DNA from 3 places in the Streptococcus sp. SN3 genome. Region 3 is predicted to be linked to each of the others. Evidence: predicted binding sites of a transcription regulator. Region 3 holds the regulator's gene; each other region holds the start of a gene.
What was found. The regulator Rex, encoded in region 3, represses fermentation and respiration genes when NADH is low (regulators of the CRP and FNR family bind a similar motif). The targets are predictions, from matches to a motif close to TTGTGAANTANTTCACAA.
Positions count from the first base shown of each region.

Region 1: a site for Rex is predicted at 7,530-7,547, ahead of PCY71_RS01295 (formate/nitrite transporter family protein). Genes of this name have one in related genera too.
Region 2: a site for Rex is predicted at 7,639-7,656, ahead of PCY71_RS07130 (class II fructose-bisphosphate aldolase). Genes of this name have one in related genera too.

Region 1 is NZ_JAQFJF010000001.1:306,809-317,753, reverse strand. It holds gene PCY71_RS01325 (ATP-binding protein) at 1-1,522, opposite strand, end outside; gene PCY71_RS01320 (dynamin family protein) at 1,550-4,018, opposite strand; gene rplL (50S ribosomal protein L7/L12) at 4,159-4,527, opposite strand; gene rplJ (50S ribosomal protein L10) at 4,600-5,100, opposite strand; ribosomal protein L10 leader region at 5,138-5,273, opposite strand; gene PCY71_RS01305 (hypothetical protein) at 5,364-6,020, opposite strand; gene PCY71_RS01300 (hypothetical protein) at 6,127-6,468, opposite strand; gene PCY71_RS01295 (formate/nitrite transporter family protein) at 6,706-7,503, opposite strand; gene mmuM (homocysteine S-methyltransferase) at 7,617-8,564, opposite strand; gene PCY71_RS01285 (glucosaminidase domain-containing protein) at 8,629-9,327, opposite strand; gene yihA (ribosome biogenesis GTP-binding protein YihA/YsxC) at 9,475-10,062, opposite strand; gene clpX (ATP-dependent Clp protease ATP-binding subunit ClpX) at 10,073-10,945, opposite strand, start outside.
Region 2 is NZ_JAQFJF010000003.1:41,347-52,291, forward strand. It holds gene PCY71_RS07100 (GNAT family N-acetyltransferase) at 1-102, opposite strand, end outside; gene PCY71_RS07105 (ABC transporter permease) at 153-938, opposite strand; gene PCY71_RS07110 (ABC-2 family transporter protein) at 940-1,758, opposite strand; gene PCY71_RS07115 (ATP-binding cassette domain-containing protein) at 1,760-2,752, opposite strand; gene PCY71_RS07120 (zinc ABC transporter substrate-binding protein) at 2,973-3,890, opposite strand; gene PCY71_RS07125 (pneumococcal-type histidine triad protein) at 3,961-6,393, opposite strand; gene PCY71_RS07130 (class II fructose-bisphosphate aldolase) at 6,713-7,594, opposite strand; tRNA gene PCY71_RS07135 (tRNA-Leu) at 7,772-7,857, opposite strand; gene PCY71_RS07140 (GyrI-like domain-containing protein) at 8,002-8,412, opposite strand; gene PCY71_RS07145 (CTP synthase) at 8,483-10,096, opposite strand; gene PCY71_RS07150 (B3/4 domain-containing protein) at 10,294-10,945, opposite strand, start outside.
Region 3 is NZ_JAQFJF010000001.1:421,556-432,500, reverse strand. It holds gene gyrA (DNA gyrase subunit A) at 1-986, shown strand, start outside; gene PCY71_RS01855 (class A sortase) at 1,001-1,756, shown strand; gene radC (DNA repair protein RadC) at 1,916-2,599, shown strand; gene PCY71_RS01845 (gamma-glutamyl-gamma-aminobutyrate hydrolase family protein) at 2,667-3,359, opposite strand; gene PCY71_RS01840 (redox-sensing transcriptional repressor Rex) at 3,384-4,031, opposite strand; gene PCY71_RS01835 (DUF4649 family protein) at 4,156-4,377, opposite strand; gene PCY71_RS01830 (DUF1831 domain-containing protein) at 4,499-4,846, opposite strand; gene PCY71_RS01825 (cysteine desulfurase family protein) at 4,848-5,960, opposite strand; gene PCY71_RS01820 (ribose-phosphate diphosphokinase) at 5,971-6,927, opposite strand; gene PCY71_RS01815 (CYTH domain-containing protein) at 7,062-7,625, opposite strand; gene PCY71_RS01810 (GTP pyrophosphokinase family protein) at 7,721-8,392, shown strand; gene PCY71_RS01805 (NAD kinase) at 8,367-9,194, shown strand; gene PCY71_RS01800 (RluA family pseudouridine synthase) at 9,191-10,078, shown strand; gene pta (phosphate acetyltransferase) at 10,102-10,945, shown strand, end outside.

The DNA.
Region 1 (10,945 bases), 110 kb from region 3:
ATGATTTACTCATATAGGACTCTTCTCCCTGAGTCAGAGCTAGGTAAGTATGAGCGACATTATTAGCGATATTTTGGTCTTCGCTAAGTACATAAGCAGCAAACTCCCACATGCCCAGAGCAGTTCCTTTTTCAAATCGTTTCATCTGCTCATCCAAAACTGATAATGCATGATGAATATTGTGGTTCATAAAGAACTGATTAATCCCTTCATTCTTACCAACCGTAGCTGTTACATTTGAGGCACGAGCAAAATTTGCTCCGATGTTGGAACCAAAATTGACCGCCCGAGAAACTCCCGCAGTCTTTCCCAAAGTTTCAGAGATAGCTCTACCAGCAGTTTTAGTAACAGCTTTTCCTATTGTCTTAGCGAAGGTTTTACCAGTTGAATCGGAAACAGAAGAGCCTTTAGAAATAGAATGACTATAGTCAGCATGACCACCAAGCTCTACTTCACCTACAAAAGGGAGCTTTGCATTTCCGCTAGCAGATACTCCTCCTCCAAAAGAATCTGATGAACCTTTGTTGCTACCACTAGTATGACTACTGTTAGTTCCGTCAGTCTGACCACTTGAATCTGTCGTTGAATATCCGCTAGATTGTGTCTTCCCTAGGGATTGGTTAGTAGACTGACTTTGGCCGTGTTGAATCCCGGCACTAGCTCCAATATTAACTCCGAAAGTTGCCATAGAAGTCGTTGCATCAGATTCAGTGAAAGTGTAGCTAGTCTGCCATTTCTCGAAAGGAGCTAAAGCAGAATATAACTCAGAAAGCCGCAACTTGCGATTTTCTACATCCTGAATCGGACTCGCCAAAAGAATCAAGCTATAGTCTTGACTGGGTCCCTCAGGAATTATACCGTCAATCAATTTTTCAATTGTTTGGCTAATAAATTTTTCAGATTTCGCAGTTGGAAGGTTAGATACTGTTGCTACAGAATATGATTTTTGATTATTCAAGCAAGGTATACGCCCGCGACCAATCTCTTCTTTGACTGTTGAACCAGGAAAATTTCCTTTTATAGCTTCTAGAAGTCGCTTTTTATAATTGTCAACATTGACATTATCACTAGCATTCTCCGTATTAATTACAGCTAGAAAGACTTTTGTATCATTCTCTGTGCGATGAAAGAGCAGGGCAATATTACATCTCTCATTAGAAAGCACTTCATAGACATTTACTAATTTTTCTAGACTGTTTTCTCGCTTATCTGTAACCCATTTCGTTATATTAAAATAACGGACATTATATGCTGGATTGAAATCTTCGTTATATTCAGCAGAATTTTCCAAAGGAACATACAGCTCTTTTATCTGTTCTAAATAAGAGTTAAACACCTCAACGCCACATGACGCCAATAGTCTGCTAGTAAATTCCTCATCACTAATATCTGGTTGATCTGCAAGATATTTTTCCTTTTGTTCCTCTACATACTTTAGCTGCTCTGGACTCAAGGCGGATAATTTTGCTAATTTGTCTGCAGCTTTAGCTCCCGCTTTACTGATTAAATTTTTTATTCCCATAACTTTTCCCTCGAACTACATCTCCACTTATTTCCAAGATATCATCCGCTTGATTTCATTTACATAAGTTTTAATCTGCTTTTGCTGTTCTTCAAGGCTGTAAATTTCTTTAATAACCTTTTGAATTCTCTGATCCAATTCCTTAAGTTCCGGACTAAATTCAATAATGTTGCTTTTGATAAGACTTCCCAAATCCTGAATCCAATTGTTAAATTTACGTTCGTGTTCTGAGCGAATACTTTCACTGAATTCAGTAAATTTAGCTTTAAATTCTTTATTATAAGTATTAGTCAGACCTGAAATATTTATTTTATTTGATTTTAGTCGATAGTCACCAATTCTAAAAATGTAACTTAATTCATCTCTATTAAACTTCCCTAAATCAAATTGATTAAAATTTATTTCTTCGTAAGAAATAATGATTTCCGAAATAGCTTTTCTTTTCTCTGGCTGAATATCCAAATCGCCTGAAATAACCTTCTCCAATTCTTTTCGAACATCAGATGTAGCATTAACCCAAAATTCTTTTGAAAGTTGGTTGAAACGCTCCTTTGCTACAACCAAATTCTCACTGAACTGCTGCTTGATAACATTTAGCACTTCTGTTGAAGCCTGTTCTTCAAGCTTCCTTCGTCTATCTCCACTTAACTTATAATTATTAAATGAAGTCCCCATATCTCCAACGAATTTTGAAATACCGTTTAATTCTGAATGGTTATCAACAGCTATTTCTTGGGGATATTCAAGAGCTTTTTGTTCATAGAAATCCTTATACAAAGATTCTGCTTTTTCTTTTTTTAAATTCTGGGTCAAACTTTGTAAATAACTCAGCATTTCCTCAGGATATCGGCTAGTATAGTCTTCCCTTTCATGAGATATGCTTTTATCAATTGTTTCAAGAATTTCAGATTTTTGAGAATCGAGTTTATTCTGTAACTCTACCTTGCGACTACCCAATTCCTTATTTTTCTCTTCGATTTCTTTATCAGTAATACCAATCAATTGATTCAAAGTATCTCTAGCTTGCTGACACTTATCATAATGCGAATATTTATTTACAAAACTCTTGATTGCATCTTCAATTGTTAATAATCCACTATTAGCATAGATTATGTTAGAATTGGATTCTGCAGTCTCAACCATTGAAGAAATCATCTGCCTAGGGAGAATATTAAAATCAAACAATCTCTTGTAATAATCGTTTTCTGGATCTGAATATTTAGCTTTATAAGTATTGAATAATTCTGAGTAGAATTCTCCCTTAAGATTCCCATCCAATTTAGCCCCTAAACCAAGTATGGATGAAACATAAAATATCCCTTGAGCATACAGTTCGCGCGGTATCGATTGATTCATAATTTTTTGTTTAAAAGATTCTTTTTTAAATCTTCTCAAGCTAATATCTGCAGTTTCTGCTTTATTTACTACAATCATAGTAAAACGACTGTCTAAACCTGCAACTTTCTTTAACTTATCTTTTAAATTATCATTATCTGTACTGTCCATCGAACTGCTATCTGTCACAAAAATAGGAAGACCATTAGACATCCCTTTCATGGCCTTATCCAAAACATCTGAATGTTGTAAATTAGTAGAAGAATTTGAACCCGGAGTATCAAAAATAGCAATTTTATAATTTATATCATCCAGAGTACTTCTGCCAAAAGGTACTTCTATCTCAATCAAATCTCCTATTTCAGAATCTGAAATATCATTCAATTCCTCTAAAACTAAACGTACCTTTTCAATAATTGAAGCCGGCTTCTCCTCATCTAAAGCCTCTTTGATTGATGTTAATAATTCTTCCCCATCAGTCAAACCATCCACGACTAACTGATAATCTCGAAATTGAATTTTAGCATCTTTTCCTTTAAATGTAATCCTGATACTTGCCCTATCATCATGAGGTGTGGAAGATATTTTGTAAACTTTTGCTGTGACAGGTGTTTCAGCACTTGGTAATAATTCGGAACCAATTAAAGAATTAATAAACGTTGATTTACCGGCACTATAAGTTCCTAAAACACAAATTGGAACAATATCATTAGAAGCATCTGAAAACCTCTTTAATTGTTGCTGTATCTCGCCACTCTCATCCTCAATGTTTTTTGTTATTAAAGGATCTAATTTTTGAAAAATCCGATTTATTTCAGGCAAAACATCTCTAGCATTTTCTAGATAATTTTCTGATTTTTCGAGTTGAATATTCTCAAACTTAATATCCGTAACCAAACGTTCTAGTTCTTGATACTCATCATCACTACCTGAAAAACAGATAGACAGTACATCATCGGGATTAGAATATTCAGTAATTATCTGATTTATAATCTCATAAACTTTAAAAGGAAAAAATCCAATTTGATACTCACTACTAATCAGTTTGCTATTAGAATTACTATCTTCGTCAATAGATGTCCATGAATTCAGCTGATTATTCCAACGCTCAAATAAAACCCTTTTTTCATAAGGATTGCTGATGATTTTTATCTTATTCATAATATCTCCTAAATCGCAATAATCTGTCTAAATTATATCATAGAATCCTATTTTTTGTTAGCGTTTTAACATAAAAATGATTTTTGGATACAAAAAACCAAGTCTTTCGACTTGGTTGATTTCTATGATTGGAAACTCTATTATTTAAGAGTAACTGAAGCTCCAGCTTCTTCCAATTTAGCTTTAAGTTCTTCAGCTTCTGCTGCAGCAACGCCTTCTTTGATAACGTTTGGTGCACCATCAACAAGTTCTTTAGCTTCTTTAAGGCCAAGACCAGTGATTTCACGTACAACTTTGATAACGCCGACTTTCTTGTCGCCAGCAGCAGTCAATTCGATATCGAATGAATCTTTAGCAGCGGCAGCTTCACCAGCACCAGCAGCAGCTACAGCTACAGGAGCAGCTGCAGTTACACCAAATTCTTCTTCGATAGCTTTTACAAGGTCGTTCAATTCAAGGATTGAAGCTTCTTTAATTTCAGCAATAATGTTTTCAATGTTCAATGCCATTGTTATTTCCTCCAAATAATTTTTAAATTTATAATATTTTTTCGTAGCTAGGCCACGCTGCGTAGCTTAAGATTAAGCTGCGTCTTCTTTGTTGTCTGCAACTGCTTTGACAGCAAGTGCAACGTTGCGAACTGGCGCTTGAAGTACAGAAAGGAGCATAGAAAGAAGTCCTTCGCGGTTTGGAAGAGTTGCAAGTGCAAGAATCTCTTCTTTTGATGCGACAGCGCCTTCAATTGCACCACCTTTGATTTCAAGTGCATCAGCGTTCTTAGCAAAGTCGTTCAAGATTTTCGCTGGAGCAACAACATCTTCGTTAGAAAATGCTACTGCAGATGGTCCAACAAAAACAGATGCCAGGTCTTCAAGTCCAGCTTTTTCAGCTGCACGACGCAAGATTGAGTTTTTGATAACTTTGTACTCGACTTCGCTTCCACGAAGCTCACGACGAAGAACGGTATCTTGCTCAACAGTCAAACCACGAGCGTCAACAACGACGATAGATGCAGCAGCTTTCATTTTCTCAGCAACTGCGTCAACCAGTTCCGCTTTTTTAGCAATAATAGCTTCACTCATTTAGTGTTTCACCTCCGTAATTATTTTGCTTGGGGAATTTTCCAAAAGAAAAACGCGCCCAAACCTAGACACGAAAGTACAATACGCTTCTTTTTACATGATACGTTTTGTCCTCGGTAGGATCTTTATGAGTCGAGCTCCCCTACTGTCTTAGGCAGTTTTTTCAAACCATTGATAATTATAGCAAAAGAAAAAAAAGATTGCAAGCTTTTTATACAATCTTTTTAAATTTAGTCATTATTTTCTGCAAATCGCTTACTTGACTAATATCTACTTCTTTCCCTTAGTCGAAAGTCGAAAGTTTCGAGTTCAATATAATCAAAGTTCTCTCTTATATAATCAAATAAGGCATCTTTATGAGCATTCTGATTCATTCCAATAAACTTTCGCAACTCATCTGTCCGGAGTTCAGATTCACTGCCATCAAGGTACCATGCAGAAAAATGAACTCGTCTTACCTCACGAAAACGGGAAAGACGAAAAACAGACGCCTTCATAAATGCACCTATCTTAGAACATTCTGGTAGGTAGACAATATCAAATGTCCTGTAACAAATGAGATGATCGCCATGAACCAAAACTTGCAAATCTTTGTCAAGGTAGTCCGCATCGTTGAGATAGTCCCAGCTATCTTCAAGCTCAGGGTAACAACCTCTCAATTCCTGAATATTGCTGTTTAACAGAAGATTATTTTTTATCATTCTATAGATAGACTCGACTAAACTCATATGGATCCAAATAAAGAAAAGAATAAACATAAAATTATCACGAATCATATCTAGCCAAAATGATAATCCTTCTTTTAATGTATAATAAATAAAACTACACGAATATAAACCAAAGAAGATAGCACTTATTACTGGACCAATCATCATCAAAATTCTAGCTCTAAGCGGCGAAAACTCAAATCTTTTTCCCACTTCCCACAGTTCCTCCTAAACTCAATTCTTTATCTCCTTTTATATCGCATTCCCCCTCTTGTGTATGTAACTTTGTTTATCATAGAAAAAATTTATTCCAGTAGTTTTATGGCATATTAGGAAAAGTCTTTTTAAGTAGACTTCTGCTTTCTTCATCTGCAGGCAGCCATCCATCTTTGAAAACACGATCTTTTATCCAAAAACGATTATAGAAAAAAGTCCAAAAGAAATTAAAGGCTGTTCCAGTTGGCTTTAACAAATCTTCTGGAATGAAAAGCACAGCAATAACAAGCAAAGCGCAGAAAGAACCTAAAATAATACCAAAGTATTTCCAGTCCTTTCGAAAAAGCGGGACAAAAAAACTAAATAGTAACGTTGTAATAGAGTAGGATGGTGACAAGGTTTTGACTTTTCTTCCATCTGGTGACTGAATAGTAATCTTATTCATAACATCTCCTTTTGATTACATAATATACCAAATTAATTTAACAAACTTCGATAATTCTGTCAACTGTTTTGCTTAGATATTAGAGATTGATAGGCAATGAACATTAAAAAAGAGACTAGAAAGTTAGTCAAAGATCGTACTAAAGAACTGAAAGGAATTTAAACTTGGTTTAAATTAGACCTTTAAAGTGTAAAATCCAAATATTTTTTCAAAAAAATACAGCCCCAAGGCTGCATTTTAATCTACGTAATGTTCTTCCTTTTTATTAAACCAAGCGTACGGCAAACCAATGAGTAGGCCACCACCGATGAGGTTACCGATAAAGGTTACGCCCCAGTGGCGTAGGATATTTCCAATACCAAAATTTTGCACTTCCGCTGCTGCTGAGCTGAATTTCACGATAGCAAAGGAAGCAAAGTTGGCTGCCAAGTGTTCGTTAGTCAGGAATACAAACATATAAATGGCTGATATAACTAAGAAGAGCTTAGCTGTACTATCCTTGACCAGAACGAAAGAAAGAATAGCAATATTAACAAAGATATTGGCTAAGACTCCCTCGAGCAAAATCAGCTCATTAGATCGAGCAAGCTTCATCTGCACAACACCAGAAATGAAACTATCTTTGCTAAGTCCCGCATAAGCAGCCGAGTTAGCAAAGAGCCAGCCGGCAATCAAGGCGCCAATCAGATTGAAAAAGGTACAATAAAGCAAAATCACCAAAGCTTTTTTCCAGTCAATCTTCTTCAAAAAGGTACCAGCAGTCAGAAACATCATGTTGGAAGTCACCAACTCTGCATTTAGAAAGACAATGTAAGCCAATCCCCAAGCAAAGATGAAAGGAAAGAGAAAACGCCCAGTTCCTGGAACAATCTTATTCGTCAAATCTGCCGCAATAGCTCCAGCACCAGTACTAAATGTTAGGAAAGCCCCAGCAAAGATGGAACGGACGGCGTACTTGGCCTTGCTTGTATCAAACAAAGCTTCTTTCTTGCGGCAAGCTGCTTCAATTTTAGGGATAAATGTCGATTCAGGCATAAAAAATTCTCCTATTAATTTAAACTATGTATAGTATATCACAAAGTTCTTGCTTTTGATAGCGTTTTCGAGAACCTTTTTAAATTTTCTAAAAAAGGATTGAAAATTTATTTTCAATCCTTTAATCCTTTTGCTAACTGAGCAATATCTTCTGGCCGTGTTCGGCAGCAACCACCAAAAAGACGCACTCCTTGATTTTGCCAAAGTTTACTATTTTCCAGCAAGCTCCGCTCCTGCTCTGGATCGTCGTGCCAAGTCTTGGTCAAGCCATTATAAGTTTCGCCAGAATTTGGATAGGTCAGAAAAGGTTTGTTGCACACTTGTCCAAGCCCATCTAATAGCGGAGCAATTAAATGTGGAGCTGTACAGTTAAAACCAACTGCCAAGACTTGTGAACTTTCTTGAGCCAAGTTTCCTAATTCCTCAATCTTAGTGCCATCTGATATGGCATTCTCCGACTGGGCAACAAAGGACAAATAGGCCTCAGCCTGCGGAAATTCCTCAGCTAAAAGTCGGAGGATTGCTGCCGCTTCTGCCCCATTTGGAATGGTTTCAATAGCCAATAAATCACAGCCTACTTCTAACAAAGCTTGAATACGCGGACGGTGAAACTCTTGGAATTCTCCCTCGCTCAGCTGGTAGTCTCCCGTATACTCCGAACCATCAGCTAAATATGCAGCATAAGGCCCTACCGAGCCTGCAATCAGAGGATAGGGTCGCTGCTTTTGCTCTTCTGGAGATAATTCTTGCCAGACATTTTCGATTGCCTTTTGTGCTAAGAAGACTGTCTCTTTCAAAAGATCATAAGCCTTTTCAGGAGCCAGTCCTGCCTCAATAAATGCTGGAATGCTGGCCTGATAACTGGACGTAGTGATGATGTCACTGCCAGCTCTCACATAGCTTTCATGCACATCTTGAATAATCTGAGGCTGGTCTAATAGGTATTGAGCGGACCAAAGCTTACCAGATACATCATAACCCCGGCTTTCCAACTCTGTACCTAAGGCTCCATCTAAAATAATAATTTCTTGCTTGTCAAGCAAATCTTTAAATTTTCCCATGAAATACTCCTAAAATCTACGATTAAACATAAAAAGAGGTCTCCCTCTTTTTTTGTTGTCTTTATTAAAATCTATTCGCCCAAGCAGTATCCACGTCCAAGATATCTTGAGTAGTGTATTGCTGACGATAGGGATTGTAAACGATATAGCCAGCACCAGACTCAGAGAGTGGCGAATCAAAGCGAGTCAAATCATATTTTTCAATAATATAATTCAATTTAGCATTATAGCTAGTATCTGTCGCATAGACACCGGTTAGGGCAGCTGTTGCATCCTGATAGGTTGGCGCATTGCTCTTCCATGCACCTGCAAAATGGCCTTGCTTGAGCACTGCAACATAGTCTTGCAGAGATTCTACATAGCTAGGATATGAACGGAAACTATCGTTGATGGTGTAGGCATTTCCCTCTCCATCATCTTCCCAAGTCTCCATATTAGCAGATTGGCCATCATAGTGACCTTTGATACCGAAAAGGTTATAATGAGGTTCACCTGACAGACCAGACTGTCCTGAGCCACTTTCTAAAATAGCCTGGGCAATCATAACAGAAGCATAAAGATCATTGTCCTGTCCCAACTGACGCGCTGGCTCACCGATTTGTGAGATGAAGTAGTCTGTTTGATTCATAGGTTGCTGGTCGCTATTATTGGCACTAGCAGGATTAATATGCTTTGCCAAGACGAAGCCAACAGCAATTGTTGTTGTCATGATGAATAAAGCTGAAAGGATTCTCTTACCTTTTTTTGAAATTCTCTTTTTCACAGCACTTCTCCTGAATAAGATATTAATGATACCATTGTAACATACTAAAGATTAAAAAACACTATTGATAATTTACAAGTATATGACATTTTTCGTTTTATTTCAAAAAATCCAACTCGTTTTTTGAGTTGGATTTAATTCGTATTATTAAATTTTTGACAAAATCGCGTCCCAAGAAGCATCTAAGCCATCCTTGGTGACTGAGGAAAAAAGAATGAAATCATCATTTCTGTCAAAGTCCAGCTTTTTCTTAATAGCTGACTCGTGCTTATTCCATTTTCCGCGAGGGATTTTATCAGCTTTGGTCGCTACTAGAATAACTGGAATGTCATAATATTTCAGAAATTCATACATTTGCACATCATCTGCGCTCGGATCATGACGAAGATCAACAAGGCTGACAACCGCTCTGAGATTTTCACGACTGGTCAGATACTCCTCAATCATCCGGCCCCATTTTTCACGCTCTTTTTTGGAAACACGGGCATAGCCGTAACCTGGCACATCGACAAAACGCAGTTTATCATCAATGTTGAAAAAGTTTAGCAGCTGAGTTTTCCCAGGTTTTCCAGAAGTTCGCGCTAAATTCTTACGATTGAGAAGTGTGTTGATGAAGCTGGACTTTCCAACGTTTGATCGGCCAGCTAAGGCAATCTCTGGAATATCATCTTGAGGGTAGTGCGATTTATTGGCTGCACTCAGCAAAATCTCAGCATTGTGTGTATTGATTTCCATAAGCACCTCGTTAGGCAGTTTCTAGAATAGGCTTATCTGTTCCATCTACTGCTTCTTTGGTAATGCGGACAAGCTTGACATTTTCCTGACTTGGAACTTCAAACATGACATCCATCATAGTTTCTTCAATGATTGATCGAAGTCCGCGTGCACCTGTTTTACGTTCAATCGCTTTATTGGCAATCTCCTGCAGAGCATCTTCGTCAAATTCAAGCTTAACATCATCATAAGATAGAAGCGCCTGATACTGCTTAATAAGGGCGTTTCTAGGCTCTTTCAAAATCCGAACCAAATCATCAACTGTTAGTTGCTCCAGAGCAGCAAAAACAGGCAAACGACCAATCAACTCTGGGATAATCCCGAACTTTTGGACGTCTTCTGAGATAATTTCCTGCATATAGGAACTATCTTCGTCGATTGCTCGGTTGTTCTGACCGAAACCAATGATTTTCTCACCCAGACGCTGTTTTACGATTTCTTCGATACCGTCAAAAGCACCGCCAACAATGAAGAGAATGTTCTTAGTATCAACCTGAATCATTTCCTGCTGCGGATGCTTGCGTCCACCTTGCGGCGGTACGCTAGCTACTGTTCCTTCGATAATCTTCAGCAGAGCTTGCTGAACTCCTTCACCCGAAACATCACGGGTGATAGAGACATTTTCGCCTTTCTTAGCAATCTTGTCAATCTCATCGACATAGATAATCCCGCGCTCAGCACGCTCGATATTAAAGTCAGCCGCCTGCAAAAGCTTGAGAAGGATATTTTCAACATCTTCTCCGACATAACCAGCTTCAGTCAGAGCTGTTGCGTCCGCAATGGCGAAAGGCACATTAAGACTGCGAGCCAGAGTCTGCGCCAAGAAGGTTTTACCAGATCCGGT
Region 2 (10,945 bases), on a different contig from region 3:
TGTACTTTCAGGTATTCCAAACCATTCTGGTAGATCCTTTAAAACTTCACTGACTGCTATCATCTTTTGTTTTTCTTCCTTCACTTCTTCAATCGCTACCATCTTTAAATCCTTTCATGTTTTAAGCTTTAGGACTAAACATATTTTCCATCTTACGAACCCGCACTTTCGTAGGCATCCAATCCCCTATCCCAGAGTTTGAGCGAAATGAAAAAGAAAACAAGGGAAATCAGAATCAAACCACCAATGTTAAAGAGCCCATTTTTGTCCTGCAAGAAATAGCTAGCAGGATAGTAGGCTGTAAAAGCAAAAGGAACGATAAAACTAATCAACCAACGAAGGAGCGAATTGTAAATGGAAATCGGGTACTTGGCAAAATCATTAAACATATAGAAAATGTAAATCATAGCACCTGACTGCTTGGTCCAAAAAGCGATACTGGCTGTCGCGATTTTCAAAGAAGTATAAATCAGGGTCGCAAAAGGAATGCAGACTAGGAAAAGCAAGAACTTGGGAATAGTCCAAGTAATGCTAGAGAACGTTGTCGCTAGTAAAATTCCACCGACCAAGAGCTCACCCAAGGCATCAATCTGAAAAGTCTCGACTAGGATGTGAAAGAGAGGATTGATAGGACGAGTCAGATACTTGTCAAACTCTCCCTTTCTCACCAATCGTTGCCCCAGTGCCCAGAGATTGTCAAAAAAGAGATGGTCCAGTCCCTTGGGAATCAAGGAAAAACCATAGATAAAGGCAATCTCTTGAAAGGTCCAGCCTTCTAGCGAGGGGATGTGTTGAAAGATGACATTGAGAAACAAGAGGTTCAAGCCTTGGGTCAGGAAGACACCTAAAACACCAACCACAAAATCAACCTTGTATTCCATGATTTGCTTGATGTACTGTCTGATAAAAATCAGATGCATGCGCTGATATTTTTTCATACTAACCTCCTTGAATGGTGATAAATGACTGGACTCTTTTCCAAATCAACTGAGACAAGCCCACCATCACTAAGAGCCAGAAAAACTGTAGCAAAAGCGCTTGATGAATCTGACTGGCATCGTATTTCCCAACGATAATCATAACCGGAGTGTAAATCAAGGATGAAAAAGGCAAAAAGGAAAGAATATTTGAAACAATTTTAGGAAAGAAAGCCAAGGGAATCAAACTCCCCGACATAAAGGCCACTATAGAAGTCTTGAGTAGATTAGAACCCCATAGATTTTTAAATACAAAGGCTGAAAATCCAAAGCAGATATTAAAGAAAAAGTTAATCAGGTAGGCCAGCGTTAAGCTAAAGAGATAAAGGACAGTTAATCCCAGCACTTCTACAATCCCTTGCCCAGAAAGGATTTTTACCAATACAATGACACATAGAAATGGAACTCCAACAGAAATAAAAATCAACCACTTGGAACCAAGTTCGGTGAAGAGATAGGAGGCCGCAAAATGAACTGGTCTCAGCAAGCGCATGATAATGGAGCCATCCTTAACCTCCTCCCCAATCATAAAGGAAGAATCCGACTTGGTCAAAAGATTGGTCACAAAACTCATGATGATGTAGAGGGTGATATCTGCCATGCTGAAACCCTGAATCAAGGACTCTTGCGAGGAATCAAAGACTGCCTTCCAGAGATAAAAGGCCACAAAAGCTCCCATGACATCGCCAATTCGATAGAGAAGAAAGTTGACTCGATAGGTAATCAACTCCTGAACCCCTGCATTGATAAAGGGTTTGTAACGTCTCCACAATTTGACCATCTTAGAGCTCCTTTCGATAGAAGCGACGGATAATATCCTCAATATCCGTATCTAGCATCTTCAAATCACGAATTTCAAAATCAGACAGGGTTTGCTTGATAATATCAGCCGACTGGTAGCGGGAACTATCGAATTCAATATTGAGACTGTTTCCTTGTCTATCAATGGTCATATCCGAAAAATCTTCATAGTGAGAAACGAGGTGACTTTGACCTGGTAGTAGTTCAAAGGAGAGAGTCTTCATCTTGCCAAAGGTTTCCTTGAGCTGGTTAACCGTTCCATCAAAAATCTCCTGCCCCTTGTCAATCATAAAAATCCGATCACAGAGTTGCTCAATGTCGCTCAGGTCATGAGTGGTCAAGAGAATGGTTGTTTCTTCCTCCTGATTAATCTGGGTGATAGCCCGACGAATATTGTCCTTGACCGAAACGTCCAACCCAATGGTTGGTTCATCTAAAAAGAGAACCTTGGGATTATGAAGTAAGGAAGCCGCAATGTCCGCCCGCATCCGTTGACCAAGTGAAAGAGTCCGCACGGGATCTTTGATAAATTCCTTCAAATCCAAGACTTCATTCAAAAAGTCCATGCGCTTATGGAAAAGCGAGTCTGGCACATCATAAATTTCCTTCAAGACTGTATAGGTCTCTTGCAGTGCCAAATCCCACCATAGCTGGGTTCGTTGTCCGAAGACCACTCCAATATCCTTGACATAGTCTTGACGATTATCCTGCGGAATTTTGCCGTTGATTCGACAAAAACCAGATGTCGGTTTCAGAATTCCTGTCAGCATTTTGATGGTTGTCGACTTCCCAGCACCGTTGGCCCCGATAAAGCCTAAAATCTGCCCTTTTGGAACCTCAAAGGTTAAATCCTTGACCGCTTCAAAGGTCTGCTTTTCAGGATGAATAAAGGAGCGCAAAGCCCCCTTCAATCCCGGTTCCTTGACAGCCTTCACAAAATTTTTCTGAAGATGCTCTACTTCTATCATTGCCATACGTTTCTCAATATCCCATCATTCAATTCATGTTACAGATCATTTCCCTACTTAACTCAGGAAAATAGAATCTTATCTCCTCACTATACTACCACTTTTACTTTCAAACGAACATAGGTAATTTAAAAATAATTATCATATTTTGTCACACACCAAAAAAACCCACCTTTACAGGCAGGTTTCTGTTTTGTATTGTTCAGCTAGATTAAGCTTTACCTTCTCATTTCAATTCTTTAGCCAAGATACTCATGTTTTCTTCTAGATTCTCTAGGTAGTTTTTATCATTTTGAGGATCTGCTTCCAAAGGATTGAGAGTTTTTAGCCTGACACCTGTTGACTTTACGAGCGTTTCTGCCACTTTCGACGATGCATTACTTTCGGTAAAAATCGTCTTAACTTTATAGGTTTTCACAAATTCTTGAATTTCAGTAAGCTGCCTTGCATTTGGCTCTTGTTCAGGAGAAATCCCTGCAATACCTAGCTGCTGCAAACCAAACCGCTTTGCTAAATACGAGAACGCAGTATGTTGAGTGACGAAAGTCTTTTGCTTAGCCTTTTCAAAGATTGGTTGGTATTTTTTGGTCAATTCTTGAGCTTTAGCAATGAATTTCTTAGCATTTTTTTGATATATTTCCTTATGTTCTTTATCGAGTTCAGATAGCTTATCCGCAATAATCTGCGCTTCTTCACCAGCTTTTTCAGGATCTAGCCATGTATGAGGATCGTAGAGAGTTTTTTCATCGATTCCTTCGCCAGCTTCCACGTCTTCCAAACCCGGTACACGCTCCAAGGTCATTCCTTCGGATGCTTCCAGCACTTTCACCTTAGATTTTTGCAAATTTGGATCTAGGCTCCCCGCCCATGACTCTAAGGTATGTGAATGATAGACAAAAACATCCGCATCATAGATAGACGCTATATCATTAGCTGATGGTTCAAAAGAATGGATCCCTGTACTAGATTGAATCATGCGAACATCATTCAAATCACCAGATACTTCTTTAACCATGGCATAAACCGGATAAAAACTGGTCACAATCTTCAAACCTTTAGCTTGTTGTTCTTCTTTCTGAGTACACGCTCCCAGCATCAGAGCTAGTATACTCAGCGTTATTAATACTGCAGTTCTTTTCTTCATATTAACTCCAAAATTGTTGGTTCATCTTTTATTTATCAATAAAACATTCATATCTAAAAACAGATAAAAATCAAGGTGTTGTTTCTGTATTAGTAGCAGGTGTTGAAACAGCTGATTTCAACAAGGTTAACAGTTTTTCTACTTCTGCCATGATGTTATTATTATCCATAGTCCCTAAATTAAGATTATTTCGCAATCCTGTTAAGGTCTCAGTTGCATTGGATTTCAAACTTGGATCCGTCGTCTTTTCAAGTAAGTCTTCCGCCTCTTGCAACTTAGCTTCTACTTTAGCAGTTTCAACTTGAGGTACTTCTGGCTCAGTTGGTGTTTCCTCTTCAACTTCTTCTTGAGGTTTCTCTGGGCTAACAGCATCCTCCTTGTCATCTTTTTTACCTAAAACATGATCACTTGCATTCCCCCATCCATCGCTAGACTGTGGTCGCTCATCTGGATGTTCAACATAATACTTGATAGTTGCAAATAAATCCTCTAATGTATAGCCATTAGGAGCTCGGTAAGTCTTATCATCGAACCAAGCAAATTTGATGTTGTGGTAGTGATCCTTATGAGGGATAATCAGATTACCATTTTTTACTGCTACAGTATGCTCAACATTGTAAGGCAGACGAACGAGCGGTATCCGTTTCTCTCCTTGAACACGTTCGTAGATAGCAGACGCACTTTCTCCACTTGGATTGGCTTTGGAATCATCTGTTGGTGCAGGTGGAAGCAGACCTTTTTCTTTAGTATAGGTCTGAGCAGCTGCTTTTTCTTTAGCTGAAAGACTATCTTTTCCTATCCAGTGACTGTGTCCCATATGAGGGGTTACATAAGCATCTCCTTCGTCGCTGATAATATCGCGCGCATCAAAGATATATCCATCAGATGTCGTATATTTGTCAGCTAGCTGGGCTACTCGAACTTCGGTTTCAGTATACTCAATCTGTGAATTTGCTTTGCCTAGACGTTCTGGATGATTGATAGGCGCAAGAAATGCTAATAAGTCATCAATTAATTGCACCTTATCACTTGTTTCATCATTCAAACGCTTCACTAAATCATCCAAGGCTTGAAAATCTGACAAACGTCCCTTATTTTCTAGCAATTGCTGATGGGTCTGAGTCAGAAGACCATATACCTTATCATAAAACTCTTGATCTTTCGGTTCAACTGATTCTTTCTTAGCTTGCAGGACATGAGGTATGCTTTTCTGCTTCGCCAATTTATTTTCAATCGCTGTAATAATCTCTTTAGGCAAGTCTTTAGCTAAAAGATAGCGGGACACTCCTTTATCCTCTAGCACATAACCGTCAGCTATTTTCCTAACAACCTGCTGGATTAAATCCTTATCCAATGAATCCGCATGTTCCAAATTTAACTTTGGAGGAAGAATCGGTTTTAAAGCTGGTTGAGATGGAGTTAGTATCGGAGTTGGTATAGGTCTATAAGGTGTCAATCCTAACATAGGTTTATTAGGCTGACTTATAAGAGGAATTGTCCGAGCAAGCTTTTCTTCCAATGCCGACATTTGTGTATAAGGAATAAAGTGATAATGATTACCATGTGGCACTGCTACTCCATTTTGTGTTCGACTAGTAATTTGTGCTGGATCAAAGATCAAGCCATCTGATTCAACATGACGCTGACTAAGTGGAAGATTATAAAGTTGCTGAAGGAGACCCTTAACATCTTCTCCTTGACTCGGTTGATAGTTGTTTGAAATTTGAGTAAAAGTAGGTTGTGTCTGTATCCAGCCACCGTTTCCATTATTATACGAACGGCTGACTACAGTACTAGCTACTTTTCCTCTACCTGATAGGTAAGCTTGAGCTGCAGCTAGCTCACTAGGCGACAAATCACTCTTTGGGATATAGTGAAAATGATTACCATGAGGTACGATATAGGCATCTCCCGTATCCTCAATAATGTCTGAAGCATTAAAAACATAGCCATCATCTGTTGTATAACGGCCTTGAGCTCTAGCTGTTGCTACTTCATTGCTTATTTTCGTAACATTATGACCATGTTCCTGCTTTTGACGATTAATCTCTTCCTTACTGCGAATATTATCTGCACGAGCTATATCTTTCAGATAAACATAATATTGTCCATTAACCTTGATAACATATCCACCTTTGACTTCATTGACAATATCCTCAGTCCTAAGTCGATAGTTGGGATCTTTCATCAAAAGATCTTCGCTGAAAATAGCATCATATGGAACTTTCCCATTATAATAATGATAGTGATCACCATGAGAAGTGACATAACCCTGATCAGTAATTTTGATAACAATCTGCTCCGCGTTAATCCCCTCTTTTTTGCTTACTTCGTCAGGCGTTAACTCCTCAGACTTTTGAACACCTTGCTTACCATCAATATAGCTAACTCGATTGGATTTTTTAATCGAACTGTTTGCCTGATAATAACCTAACTGATGAGCAAAAAGACCCACAGTAGCAATGACAACAATTCCTGTTAAGTATTTCTTATTTTTTTCCATTGAATATCACTTTCTTTTTTGATTACATAGAATTCGCTAAAACTTATCACAATTTACAATTAACTCATAATATACCCCCAAAGAAATCATCTAAATATTTTTTCTATAAAATATAGCAGAAACTCAATTTTTAACAACTTATTAAACTCATTAACTAGTTAATTAACTGGTTAATATTTTACTCCTCATCATCTAGTCTGTCAAGATTTTTTTATTAGATTGTAAGAAAAATATTATTTGTTCTTTATTTGTCCAATTGTCATAATACAAAAAAAGCTTATCCTTTCGGATAAACTTTTTTAAAAATATATCAAGCTTCTTAAGCTTTACCTTCTGAACCGAATACGTCGATACGTTCTTCAACTGATGCTTGGATAGCTTTTACACCGTCAGCCAAGAATTTACGTGGGTCGAAGAGTTTCTTCTTGTCGTATTCTGCTTCGTTTGCTTCGTAGTCGCGAGCAAATTTACGAGTTGCGTTAGCGAATGCGATTTGGCATTCAGTGTTAACGTTAACTTTCGCAACACCAAGTTTGATAGCTGCTTGGATTTGGTCATCAGGAATACCTGAACCACCGTGCAATACGATTGGGAAGCCTGGAAGAGCTTCTGTCAATTTCTTCAAGTGGTCAAGGTCAAGACCTTCCCAGTTTGCTGGGTATGGGCCGTGGATGTTACCGATACCAGCTGCCAAGAAGTCGATTCCAGTTTCAACCATTGCTTTAGCGTCTTCGATTGGAGCCAATTCACCTTTACCGATGATACCGTCTTCTTCACCACCGATAGTACCAACTTCAGCTTCTACTGAGATACCTTTAGCGTGTGCTTTTTCAACGACTTCCTTAGCCAATTTAAGGTTTTCTTCTACTGGAAGGTGTGAACCATCAAACATGATAGAAGTGTAACCAACTTCGATACACTCAAGTGCATCTTCGTAGTGACCATGGTCCAAGTGAATCGCAACTGGTACAGTGATGCCCATTGATTCTACAAGGTTAGCGATCAAGTTGCGAGCAACTTTGTAGCCACCCATGTATTTAGCAGCACCCATTGAAGTTTGGATAAGCACTGGTGCTTTCTTAGCTTCTGCCGCACGCAGGATAGCTTGAGTCCACTCAAGGTTGTTTGTGTTGAATCCACCAACTGCGTAACCATTGTCACGAGCTGCTTGGACAAATTTTTCTGCTGAAACGATTGCCATTCTTATCAGGCCTCCTCTTATTTTTTGTGGTTAAACCACTTACATTGTTTATTTTATCACTTTTTCACTAAAATTGCTAGTTTTTCCTGAAATTTTAAAGAATTGCAGGTAGACACTTAGCCTTTTTAAGCGTTTCTATTGCAAAAAGAAAAAGCTGACCGAAGTCAGCTTACTTAATGCGGAGAGAGGGACTTGAACCCTCACGACCTAAAGCGGTCACAGGATCCTTAGTCCTGCGCGTCTGCCAATTCCGCCATCCCCGCGATTGAGTACCTTACTAGTATAACAGGACAGCTAAGGCTTGTCAAGAAAATTTTTGACTTTATTTCAAAAAATCAACTTTCTACTCAATCAGCAAATCTAAGAAATCTAAGCGAAAATGAAGCTAAGGCAGGAACATAGAAAACTCAAGGTTGCTGAGTCGCAATAAAGACAGCCACCGTTTGGTCGGGATCGTATTTTTCAAAGTCAATAGTGTAGTCCCGATGAAGCTCACCTGATTCTTCTGCCTGCCAAATCCTCTGCCAAGCATGAAGAATCGCTTGCGGATCCTCCTTATCCGCTTCAAAGACTTGATAGGTCTGCTCGGATGTGTCAAAATCATAGACTTCCCCATCTGTCAAACGGCAGATAGAGAGGCTGTAGTCTCCTTTGTAATCATTGGCATAGTCATGATAGACGGCATAAACCGGCTCCCCCTCAGCAAAAGCTTCTTTCACAGCTCCCTCTTGTTGCTGCCAGAGAGCTTGGATTTTTTCTATACAATGCTCATCTTGAAAATTATTAGTACGAATACTAGCTAAAATGTTTAGAAACATCTTCTTCCCTCCTTTTATTTTTCATTATAACATTTCTCTAGAAAAATCGCTTATCCTAGAAAAAGCAAGTCTATCTCTCCTGGCTCTTTTCTACCGCTGCTGTGACAAATGCCCTATAAAGACCTTCAGGTCGGTTCGGTCGGCTGGAAAGCTCTGGGTGATACTGACAAGCAACGAAGAATTTGTTTTCTGGGATTTCTACTATTTCGACCAAGCGATTGTCTGGTGAAACTCCTGAAAATACAAATCCGGCCGCCTCAAACTGCTCGCGGAAAGCATTGTTAAACTCATAGCGATGGCGGTGACGGCGCTGCACGACTTCTTGATGGTCGTAAGCTGCTGCTGCCTTAGAGCCAGGCTTAAGCTTAGAAGGATAGAGCCCCAGTCTCAGCGTCCCACCCAAGTCTTCGACATCAATCTGATCACGCATGAGATCAATAATCGGAAATGCTGTGTCTGGATTGAGCTCCGCTGAGTTAGCATCTGCCAATCCCAGGACGTGACGGGCGAATTCGACACAGGTTAACTGCATACCCAAGCAAATACCCAACATAGGCACATCCTGCTCACGCGCATAGCGGATTGCCTGAATCTTACCCTCAGTTCCTCTCTGACCAAAGCCGCCCGGAACGATAATCCCATCCGCACTTCCAAGAAGCTCAGCTGCGTTTTCGGCCGTTACCTGATTCGCATCAATCCAGTTAATCTTAACCTCCGCATCATTAGCATAGCCGGCATGCTTGAGCGCTTCGACAACTGAAATATAGGCATCTGGCAACTCGACATACTTGCCGACCAGAGCAATCTGAACCTGCTTTTCCAGACTCATCACTTTCTCTACCATGGCTGACCATTCAGTCATATCCGCTGCCGGCACATCCAGCTTCAGATGGTCACAGACGATTTGGTCCATCTTTTGCGCCTGCAAATTGAGAGGAATTTGGTAAAGATGCTCCACATCTAGCGACTCAATGACCGCCTCCGGCGCCACATCACAGAATTGAGCCAGTTTGTTTTTGATATTTTGTCCAGCTGGCTTCTCTGTGCGGATGACCAGCATATTAGGCTGAATCCCCAAACCTCGCAACTCTTTGACAGAATGCTGAGTCGGTTTGGTCTTCATTTCGCCGGCTGCCTTGAGATAGGGCAGGAGAGTTGTATGGATATACATGACATTGTCTACACCGACATCCGCCTTCATCTGGCGCAAAGCTTCTAAGAAAGGAAGAGACTCGATGTCGCCCACTGTACCTCCGACCTCTGTGATAATCACATCCGAGTCCGTGGTCCGTGCTGCCCGCTTGATCTTGTCCTTGAGAGCATCTGTAATATGCGGAATGACTTGGACCGTCGCTCCCAGATACTCGCCTTTACGCTCCTTGCGTAGGACTTCGCTATAGATTTTACCAGTGGTGACATTGGAGTATTTATTGAGATTGATGTCAATAAAACGCTCATAGTGCCCCAGATCCAGATCCGTCTCGGCTCCATCATCTGTCACAAACACTTCCCCATGCTGATAAGGGCTCATGGTGCCGGGATCAATGTTGATATAAGGGTCAAATTTCTGAATCGTAACCTTGAGGCCGCGATTCTTCAAAAGTCGGCCCAAGCTAGCTGCCACAATCCCTTTCCCGATAGAAGATACTACACCGCCAGTGACAAAAATATATTTAGTTGACATACGTGCTCCTTTTCATAAAACAATTCATTCCAGCAACCACGTCGTTGCCGGAAACTTATCTAGAGGAGGATTTTCCGTAATCTGTCTGAAAAAGAAAAATAGCTCCCTGAAAACAGGAAGCTCTGACCTCTAAAAGAGGTGCCCGAACAGTATGATATCGCAAACCTAAAAAAATGTCAAATATTTTCAGTCGGTTTTCATCCATTTTCACCAATACTGATAACATGTGTTTCAAATTCTAAATTAGGCATAGACTCTGCTAAATCGTGACAGATTCGCTCCAAGGCTTCCAGACGCATTTCGACAGAGGTATTGGCATTCCCCTGAATGATGAAAATGGCGTCCTTGGTCTCCTCATCAAACTTATAATACTCGCTGTCACGAACATCCAGCCAAGCCAAAATTCCTTTGGCATCCCGATAGACATAGTCCGTATTGGCAACATGCTTCTCCTTGGACAAAATAGGCAGAAAGACATCTTCCTTTTGGCTTACGGTGAATTCTATCTGGCCATCAATCTTATCAAAATCATGCCCTCCAATGGCCAGTAGAGAATGCAGGGCTTCGACGTTATAAATATCAATAATGCTATTAATATGAGGGAGCGAGCCTCGGTGCTGGATATTGCGAATCAGAGCGGGAACAGTGGGAGGATTTTTCTTGACACTGCGACCTACGCGCTGCAGTATTTCTACATAACCTTGAACCACCGGCGACTCAAGCACCTCATCCAAGTCGCAGGCTAAAGCCCAGTCTTCCATTTCCTTTTTCTTTTTTAGAAATGAGGGGGATAGCTCTGCATGTGGATTAACATTCTTGGCAATCCCAATAACGACGCTCTTAATACCT
Region 3 (10,945 bases):
TTGAAGATGAAGATTTGATTGAGGAAGCGGATGTTTTGATTACCCTGTCCAATAAAGGCTATATCAAGCGTCTGAATCAGGCTGAATTTACCGCTCAGAAACGTGGTGGTCGAGGTGTTCAAGGAACTGGTGTCAAAGATGATGACTTCGTCAAAGAGCTGGTTTCAACAAGTACCCACGATAGACTGCTCTTCTTTACAAATAAAGGCCGTGTTTATCGTCTCAAAGGATATGAAATCCCTGAGTATGGTCGGACAGCTAAGGGCTTGCCAGTGGTCAATCTCTTGAAGCTTGATGAAGGAGAGACTATTCAGACTATTATTAATGTCCAGCAAGACCGCAGTGATGATTCCTACCTCTTCTTTACTACTCGTCATGGGGTGGTCAAACGGACCAGTGTAACAGAATTTGCTAATATTCGTCAGAACGGTCTCAAGGCTTTGAATTTGAAGGATGAAGACGAGTTAATCAATGTCTTTCTGACAGACGGTGCTGCAGACGTTATCATTGGTACTAAGTTTGGTTATTCTGTCCGCTTTAATGAGACAGCTGTCCGGAGCATGAGTCGTATAGCGACTGGTGTTCGCGGGGTCAATCTTCGGGATGGCGACCAGGTTGTTGGGGCTGGAGTGATTGCTGAGGGAGACGAAGTGCTTGTCATTACCGAAAAAGGCTATGGTAAGCGAACTCTTGCTAGTGAGTATCCAACCAAGGGCCGTGGTGGTAAAGGGATTAAAACAGCCAATATCACTGATAAGAACGGGCCTCTTGCTGGTCTGATGACAGTTACTGGCGAAGAAGATTTGATGATTATCACTAATACTGGTGTCATCATTCGGACCAGTGTAGCGAATATTTCTCAGACAGGTCGCTCGACCATGGGAGTTAAGGTCATGCGACTGGACCAAAATGCACAGATTGTAACCTTTACAAGCGTCGAAGCAGATGATAAAGAAGATGTAGCAGAGGAAGAAAACGAATCGTAAAAGAGGACCTCTATATGGTACAAGGAAAAAGAAGTCGAAAAAGAAAACAAAAAAGCAAAAGAAATATTTTTATCAATATTGTTGCGACATTATTAATTATTGTAGCTCTTGGCTTAATCTTTAATGCGCAAATCCGAAACATGATTATGGTTTGGCATACCAACCAATATCAGGTCAGCAAGGTTTCCAAAGATTCTATTAGTAAAAATAAAAACGCTGAGACTAGTTTTGATTTTAATAAGGTAGAGTCACTTTCTACAGAAGCAGTTATCAATGCTCAGTGGAAAGCGCAGCAACTGCCTGTTATCGGAGGCATCTCTATTCCGGAAGTTTCCATGAATTTGCCGATCTTCAAAGGACTGGATAATGCCGGATTGTATTATGGTGCTGGTACGATGAAAGAGACCCAGCAGATGGGGCAGGGAAATTATGCCTTGGCTAGCCACCATGTCTTTGGCATCACAGGGGCTAGTAACATGCTCTTTTCCCCACTGGACCGTGCTAAGGCTGGTATGAAGATTTATATCACCGATAAAGAGCAAGTCTATACTTATGTAATCACCAGTGTTGAAACGGTAACTCCGGATCGAACGGATCTGATTGAGGATACAGAAGGTGTTACAGAGATTACTTTGGTTACCTGTGAGGATGCCGCGGCAACCAACCGGACTATTGTCAAGGGAACATTAGAAGGTTCTGTCGAGTATGATAAGGCTCCTAAGGAAGTTCTTGAATCTTTCAGTAAGTCCTATAATCAAATGCAGATCTAAAGTTAAAAAAATTTCACTCTAAAGGTTAGGAAAAACTCTAACTTTTGGAGTTTTTTTATCTAAAATTTGTTCTGGACGAAAGATTTTCAATCTTTATTTTCTGTATCTTTTCTTGTTGATTTTGACTCTTTTTCCGAATTATAAGATAAGGAGGTTTCTATGTATAGCATTTCATTTCAAGATGATATTAGCATGATGCCGCGTGAGCGCTTGATGAGAGAAGGGGCTGAAAAACTCAGTAACCAGGAGCTCCTATCAATCTTTCTCAGAACAGGCAACAAAAAAGAAACTGTTTTTCAAGTTTCTCAAAGAATTTTATCATCTATTTCCAGTTTGAACGATCTCAAGTATTTAACTTTGCAGGAATTGCAGACTATTTCTGGAATCGGTCCGATTAAGGCTGTGGAGCTGCAGGCCATTATCGAATTGGGGCGTCGAATTAACCGAGCAGAAGTTCTGCAGAAAGAGCAGATTATGGGCAGTCAAAAATTAGCACAGAAGATGCAGCAGGAATTGGGAGATATGAGGCAGGAGTGCTTGGTTGCTATTTATCTTAATAGTCAAAATCAAATTTTGCACCAGCAAACCATTTTCATGGGGACGGTCAGCAGAAGCATTGCTGAGCCGAGAGAAATTCTCCACTACGCTCTCAAGCACCTGGCGACATCTATCATACTGGTACACAATCATCCATCTGGCTCAGTTGTTCCTAGCAGAAACGATGATGAAGTGACGCAGCATATGAAAGAAGCGTGTGAGATGATGGGCTTGGTTCTTTTAGATCATTTAATTGTGTCCAAGTCCAACTACTATAGCTACCGAGAAGAGACAGATATGATATAATTTGATTTACGTGAATATAAAAACTTCTATTCGTGTAGAACAGAAGTTTATCTAGGAATAGAGGCTTTTAAAGCATATTGACAACATAATCAAAGAGGGCTAAGTCTCCTTCTCTGGAGCCAAACAAGAACTCTGGGTGCCATTGGACACCAAGAAAAGGACTGCCGTCAGTAGAAGTGATGGCTTCAATAATCTTATCGCGAGGATCATAGGCGATGACTTCTAGGCCAGCCGCTAAATCCTTGATACTTTGGTGGTGGAAGGAGTTGATTTCAGATGCAGGGCCATAGATTTCGTGCAGAATAGAGCCATTTTTGGTCACCATGCTTTGAGTCGTGTACTCAGCAGAGCTATCTTGCCAATGATCTTCAATGTCTTGATGAAGAGTACCGCCCAGTGCGACATTATAAAGTTGGGTTCCGCGGCAGACGGTGAAGATTGGTTTATTTTGACGGCGGGCTTCCTTAATTAAAGCTAATTCAAAAATGTCTCGTTTGAGTAGATAATCATCGCTGTCAATGGCTTTTTCTTCTCCATAGAACTGGGGACATACATTCTGACCGCCTGTGATGATTAATTTGTCAACAATGGAAACATATTGTTTTGCCATTTCTTCATCACCGATTGGCAAAATCATTGGAATTCCGCCAACTTCTTTAACTCCCTCAACGAATCCAGTCGCTGTATAGCTCATATGTATGAAGTGATCGTCTGGGATTTCTCTTTCATTTCCGGTTATTCCAATAATTAGTTTACTCATCGAGTATTCAATACCTCTTTCAAATTAATGTTCATTTTTTCTCATGAAGTAGAGCAGAGTCTGCAGTTCGCTAGTCAGGTCAACATACTGAACGACCACGTCCTTAGGTAGGGATAGATTTACTGGCGAGAAGCAGAGAATACCTTTAACACCTGCTTGAACTAAGATAGATGCAACTTCTTGGGCTTTTACGCTAGGTACAGTTAGGATGGCAGTTTGCACATTTCCTGACTGTATTTTTTCTTTGATTTGGGAAATTCCATAGATAGGAATCCCATCGCTGGTTGTGCTGCCAACTTCTGGATGGTCATCTATGTCAAAAGCCATTACAACCTTCATTTTATTGCGCTCATGAAAACGATAGTGCAGCAGAGCTCGCCCCATGTTACCGACACCAACAATCATGACATTGGTGATAGCATTGTCATTCAAGAGGTCAGCAAAAAAGTTCATCAATTTCTTGACATCATAGCCAAATCCTCTGCGGCCAAGTTCACCGAAATAAGAAAAATCTCGTCTGACGGTAGCAGAGTCAATGCCAATAGCTTCAGCGATTTGCTTAGAGTTGGCTTTCTCAATCTTCTCAGCATTAAACCGTTTAAAAATACGATAGTAGAGCGACAGTCTCTTAGCAGTTGCTCGAGGAATTGTAGTATTTTTTTCAGTTTTCACAAAATCACAACCTTTCTAATTCTATTTTATAGGAAGTTTGTGAAAAAATCAACTAATTAAAGATGTTTAATGCACTAAAAAAGAAAAGAGTGAAAGTTTAAGTTATGTTGCAGTTGCGAAGAGATTAGTCCTGATAGGGAGTTAAGTCTAACTGGTACATCTGGCGGTACAAGTCTCCAATTAGCCCTGCAAAAGGCAGCTGGTGTCCCTTATACGTAACAGAAAGCACCTTGAGCGAGTCAGGAACTGTGACGCAGCCAGAGAAGGCTAGAAGAAATTCATCGAAGTCTTCATAGGTAAGTGACCGTTTCACCTTATATGAGTCCAAATAGGTCAGTTCAACCATCGTTAATCCTTTCCTTTGGTTCGATTAGTCATTGATATTTTCAAGAGTTCTAAGCAGAAGTCAAGCTTGTTTGGTCTTTTAAAGAGTCAAAACCAAAAAAGCAAAATTACGAGAATCTTGCTTATTGTGGTGTCTTTTCAAAAATGTTTCTTTCAACCAAGCTATCCATCAAGAAATAAAATTTTTGCTGGATAATGTGATGATCTTCTGATTTGAAAATATTGACCAAGCGCAGGCCTGATTTGTCAGTGATGTTGATTTTGAAACCATTCAAATCTTTATTGACGATGATTTTCAGCAGAAAACCATTTCCGCTGTTGGGAACAGATTCCAGCAGACGAGAGAGTTCATAGTTGCCAACCTTGCTTTCCGCGAAAGTATTGTCGCGTAAGGTAAATTTCTTGACATTTGGGTGAAGTGAATAGGTAAATTCACAGTTTGCTAAGCTAACAGATGTTTGAAAGGCCATCTTATCCTCCTAAAATTTCTTTTAATTTCTTTGTAAATAATTGAATATCTTGCAGAGTCGTCTGGTCCGAAGTACTGATTCGAATAGACTCATGCAAGCGGTTGGAATCCTTGCCATACATAGCCTGCAAGACATGACTGGGTTGTATAGCTCCGGCTGTGCAGGCTGAGCCTGTTGAAATGGAAAAGCCATTTAAATCCATTTGAAGCAGAAGCAAGTCATTTTTTTGATTGGGAAATCCCAAATTGATGACATATGGCAAGCTTGGCTGACTTTCATTTAAGTAAAAGTCGATATCCGATAAGTCAGTAAGTAAGCTGTTTTTTAAGTCTTGCGCATGCTCTATATTTTCCTCTAGGTATTCCATGCTCTCTGACAGAGCCGCCGCCATGGCTGTGATAGAGATTAGATTTTCAGTTCCGGCCCGGTGTTTTTCTTCCTGATCACCACCGTGCATGAAATTGTCAAAATCCATCTTCTTAGCATAAAGGAAACCAACGCCTTTGGGACCATGAAACTTATGAGCTGAAGCAGATAGAAAGTCAATTCCTAGCTCGTCAGGGTAGATGGGAAGTTTACCAATTGCTTGGACAGCATCAACGTGAAAAGCAGCAGGATGTTCTTGCAGTAATTTACCAATTTCCTTAATGGGAAGCATGGCACCTGTCTCGTTATTAACCGCCATGACGGACACAAGAATAGTGTCAGGTTTAAGAGCCTTCTCAATGTCTTCCGCTCGAATCTGACCATCCACTGGCTGAACAAAAGTAGCTTCGAAGCCGAATTTGTCTACTAAGTACTCCACCACTTCTAAGACAGCATGGTGCTCAATAGCACTGGTGACAATATGCTTCCCTCTGTTCTGGTGACGAAGGGCATAGCCTTTGATAGCAGTATTATTACTTTCAGTGCCGCCTGAAGTAAAAAGAATCTTATTGCTTTGAGTATGCAGAGCTTGAGCAATATCCTCACGCGCCTGTCTGAGCAGTTTACTAGCTTCTCGTCCATGGCTGTGCGTACTGGAAGGATTTCCAAAGACAGTCATAGTCTTGGTCATTGCTTGGATTGCAGCGGGCGACAAAGCAGTTGTAGCAGCATTATCTAAATAAATCACTCCGGTTACCTTATTTCTTTTGATAGGCAAAGAGTGGGCTGACTGGTCTTCTTTCTTGGATACGGACAATGGCATCACCAATCAGTTCACTAGCTGTAATGTAGTGGAGATTCTTAGGTGTTTTTTCTTTGGTATCAACAGAGTCGGTCACAAGTATTTCTCTGATAGGAGAATCATCCAGCAATTCCGCAGCTTTATCCGCAAAGAGACCATGACTGGATACAGCATAGATTTCGACTGCGCCTTCGCGACAGACAATTTTAGCTGCTTCAGAGAAAGTCCGACCGGTATTTAAAATGTCGTCAATCAGAATAGCTTTCTTGCCCTCGACATCTCCGATAATATATCCCTCAGAGCGACCCGCCTCATCTTCGCCATAATCAATGATAGCGATAGGGGCATCCAGATATTCAGCCAAATTGCGGGCGCGTTTTACACCAGAGTTTTTAGGGCTGACGACAACGACATCATCGCCAGTAAGGCCCATGTTGCAGTAGTGTTTGGCAAAGAGTGGGATAGTGAAGAGGTTATCAACTGGGATATCAAAGAAACCTTGGACCTGCACGGCATGAAGATCCAGAGAAATCACACGATCTACTCCAGCTCCGACGAGCATGTTGGCAACCAGTTTAGCTGTGATTGGCTCGCGAGGAGCAGCAGTCCGATCCTGACGGGCATAACCAAAATAAGGCATCACAACATTAATCGTATTAGCACTGGCACGCTTGCAGGCATCCACCATAATTAAGAGTTCCATCAAGTGATTATTGACAGGGAAGCTAGTAGACTGAATGATGTAAATATCATAGCCACGGACACTTTCTTCGATGTTAATTTGAATCTCGCCGTCCGAGAATTGGCGGGAGGAAAGTTTCCCCAATGGAACCCCAGCCGCCTCAGCGATTTTTTCAGCTATGGAATGATTGGAGTTGAGGGAAAAAAGCTTCATATTTTTTTTATCTGACATGAGTTGGACCGTCCTCTTTTTGTCTCTTTTTATATTTAATGCTCTATGAAATTTATTTTTCAATAGGCTTTAAATTGCTACCTTTTATTTTACCAAAAAAAATAGATTATTTCAGCTATTTTGTGGTCGTTGATTTACAAGTTTTCAGAAAATCTTGCTATCTTGCTCTTACCGGGTTTGTAGTCAATCTTGTGCTGTTTTAGGAAGTTGAAGAAATTTTCTTTTCCTTTTTCGAAATCTTCAACTTCGACTTCGAGTTCGAAGTCAGTTTTGCTCAAGTAGTGACTCTCATCCAGAGCAAGCAGGCCAATTTCATCTTCCTTTTCATAGCGAATAGTCTCTAGAGAGCCAAGAATCTTCAAGTCTTGGATGGGTATTTCTTTCTGAAGCAGCGTCTCTAAAATCTCTCCCGTAGGAAATTTATTGTTCTGTAAAATGTTTTCAGTTTCTTCTGGTGTCAAGTTCTGATTAAGTTCCAAGGCTCCGACTTCTTGAGGAATCTTGAGCGTCAGCTCTGCTTCGTGATGGTTAAAAGTTCGTACTCGAAAAGCCATGTGGGCGTGTCGGATACTCTGTTGATCTGACTCGATGTAGTAGTTGGTCTGGCTAATAGGGGAAATATCAGCAAATAACTGGAGCAGACGATCGTGCTCTTCTTTGGTCAGCATGGTTTTGAATTCAATTTCTAAGTGATTCATTTTCATATCCTTTTCTTTTTTTTGAAAGCGATTTATGTTATAATAACAGTTGTGTTTATTTTATACAAAAAATAATGATATGACAAGGTAAGTGTATGACAATAGAATGGGAAGAGTTTCTAGACCCCTATATTCAAGCGGTTGGAGAGCTGAAAATTAAGTTGCGTGGAGTGCGAAAGCAATACCGCAAGCAGCAGCGTCATTCCCCGATTGAGTTTGTGACCGGACGAGTCAAGCCGATTGAGAGCATTAAAGAAAAGATGATTCTGCGAGGCATTCGCGAGGAAAATATCGAGCAGGAGATGCAGGATATTGCAGGCTTACGAGTCATGGTTCAGTTTGTCGATGATGTGGATGAAGTTTTAGAAGTCCTGCGAAACCGGACTGATATGCGCATTGTTCAGGAGCGGGATTATATTAAAAACAAAAAAGCCAGTGGCTATCGGAGCTACCATGTGATTGTAGAATATCCAGTTGATACGATTAATGGCCATAGGCTTATTCTGGCTGAGATTCAGATTCGCACCCTTTCGATGAATTTTTGGGCTACGATTGAGCATTCTTTGAATTACAAGTATAAAGGAGAATTTCCCGAGGAAATCAAATGCCGCTTGGAAACCACAGCTAACCTAGCCTATCAGCTGGATGAGGAGATGGGTGCTATCCGTGACGCTATCCAGGAGGCTCAGGCCCTCTTTGACCCTCTTCACCGCAAGTTAAATGACGGTGTGGGAAATAGTGATGATACAGATGAAGAATACAGATAAAAAAATAGCGATTATCCGCAATCGGAAAAGACAGAGTGAACAAGTTTATCAGGATTTGAAGCAGAAGCTGAAACAGAGCGGCTTTATTTTAACTCCTAAGAATCCCGACATCGTGATTTCGGTAGGTGGTGACGGCATGTTGCTGTCAGCTTTTCATATGTATGAAGAACAGCTGGATCGGGTCCGCTTTGTCGGTGTGCATACAGGACATCTTGGATTCTATACGGACTACCGTGATTTTGAACTAGATAAGCTGGTAGAAAATCTCAAATTAGACTCCGGTGCTCAGGTTTCTTATCCAATTTTAAATGTCAAAATTACTTTTGAAAATGGTGATACACGCATCATTCGTGCTTTGAACGAAGCAACAATCAAGCGCTCGGATCGGACTATGGTAGCCGATGTCATTATCAATCGGGTTCATTTCGAGCGTTTCCGAGGAGATGGGATTTCCGTTTCGACTCCGACGGGCAGCACAGCCTATAACAAATCTCTGGGTGGAGCGGTTTTGCATCCGACCATTGAAGCCTTGCAAGTAACAGAAATTGCCAGTCTCAACAATCGGGTTTATCGGACGTTGGGCTCATCGGTCATTGTTCCCAAAAAAGATAAGATTGAGTTAGTGCCGACCCGCAGTGACTATCACACTATCGCGGTTGATAATCAGACTTTCTCTTTCAAAAATATTGTCCGCATTGAGTATCAGATTGACAATCATAAGATACATTTTGTGGCTTCACCTAGCCATACCAGCTTTTGGAACCGTGTCAGAGACTCCTTTATTGGAGAGTGCAAGGAATGAGGTTTGAGTTTATTGCTGATGAGCATGTCAAGGTGAAGACTTTTTTGAAGCGGCATGAAATTTCCAAAGGCCTCTTGGCAAAGATAAAATTTTCCGGCGGAAACATTCTTGTCAACCATCAGTCTCAGAACGCTATTTATCTCTTGGATATTGGCGATAAAGTGACGATTGATATCCCTTCAGAAAAAGGATTTGAGAGTCTGAAAGCTGTTGATAAGGACTTGTCTGTCATCTACGAAGATGAGCATTTCTTGGTTTTGGATAAGCCGGCAGGAGTAGCCAGTATTCCCAGTGTTAATCATTCCAACACTATGGCTAATTTCGTCAAGGCTTACTATATCCGTCAGGGCTATGAAAACCAACAGGTGCATATCGTGACGCGTCTGGATAAGGACACAAGCGGGCTCATGCTCTTTGCCAAGCATGGCTATGCTCATGCCAGATTGGACAAGCAGCTGCAGAAGAAGCTGATAGAAAAGCGCTATTACGCTCTAGTTCGGGGGACTGGTGACTTAGAAGAGCAAGGTGAGATTATTGCTCCGATTGGACGCAACCCTGAGAGTATCATTACGAGGCGTGTGACAGAGGATGGCAAGTACGCCCATACCAGTTACAAGGTCATAGAGCGATTTGGAGATGTCTATCTGGTGGATATTCATCTGCATACTGGGCGGACTCATCAAATCCGCGTTCATTTTTCACACATTGGCTTTCCGCTTTTGGGTGACGACCTTTATGAAGGAAGTTTGGAACACGGAATAGAGCGTCAGGCTTTACATTGTCATTCTTTGAAATTTTATAATCCTTTTAGTGGTCAGGAAGTTGAGCGTGCCAGTCCTTTGCCAGAAGATTTTAAACAAGTTATTGAGAAATTAAAAGAATAAGAGATAAAGGAGTTTTACGAAACATGAAAATTTTTGACTCAATTCGCGAAGCCTTGAAAGATAAGGAAGTAAAAATTGTCTTGCCAGAGGGTGAAGAGCCACGGATTTTGCAAGCAACTAAACGTTTGGTGAAAGAAACCGATATTACACCAGTTCTTTTGGGGAATCCTGATAAAATCCGTATCTATCTAGAAATTGAGGGAGTAAAAGAAGGATATCAAGTTATTGATCCTTCAAACTGTTCCTGCTTTGAGGAGTTGGTAGAAGCATTCGTTGAGCGCCGTAAAGGGAAAATCACTGCAGATGAAGCACGTCAGTTGCTCAAGGAAGATGTCAACTACTTTGGGGTCATGTTGGTTTATCTTGGTAAGGTTCAAGGGATGGTGTCTGGCGCGATTCACTCCACAGCAGCGACTGTTCGGCCGGCTCTTCAAATCATCAAGACCCTGCCTTGGGTTTCTCGTACATCAGGAGCCTTCCTCATGGTGCGTGATGACGAACGCTACATTTTCAGTGACTGTGCCATTAATATCGATCCAGACGCCAATATTTTGGCGGAGATTGCTGTTAACTCAGCTTTAACAGCACAAATTTTCGGTATCGATCCAAAAGTTGCCATGCTTAGCTATTCGACCAAGGGCTCTGGATTCGGTGAAAAGGTTGATAAGGTAGTGGAAGCGACTAAGCTGGCTCGGGAAATGCGTCCAGACTTGGTTATCGATGGTGAATTGCAGTTTGATGCAGCTTTCGTCCCTGCAACAGCAGAGCTGAAAGCACCTGGCAGCCCTGTGGCCGGTCAAGCAACTGTCTTTGTCTTCCCAAGTATCGAAGCTGGGAATATCAGTTACAAAATGGCAGAGCGTTTAG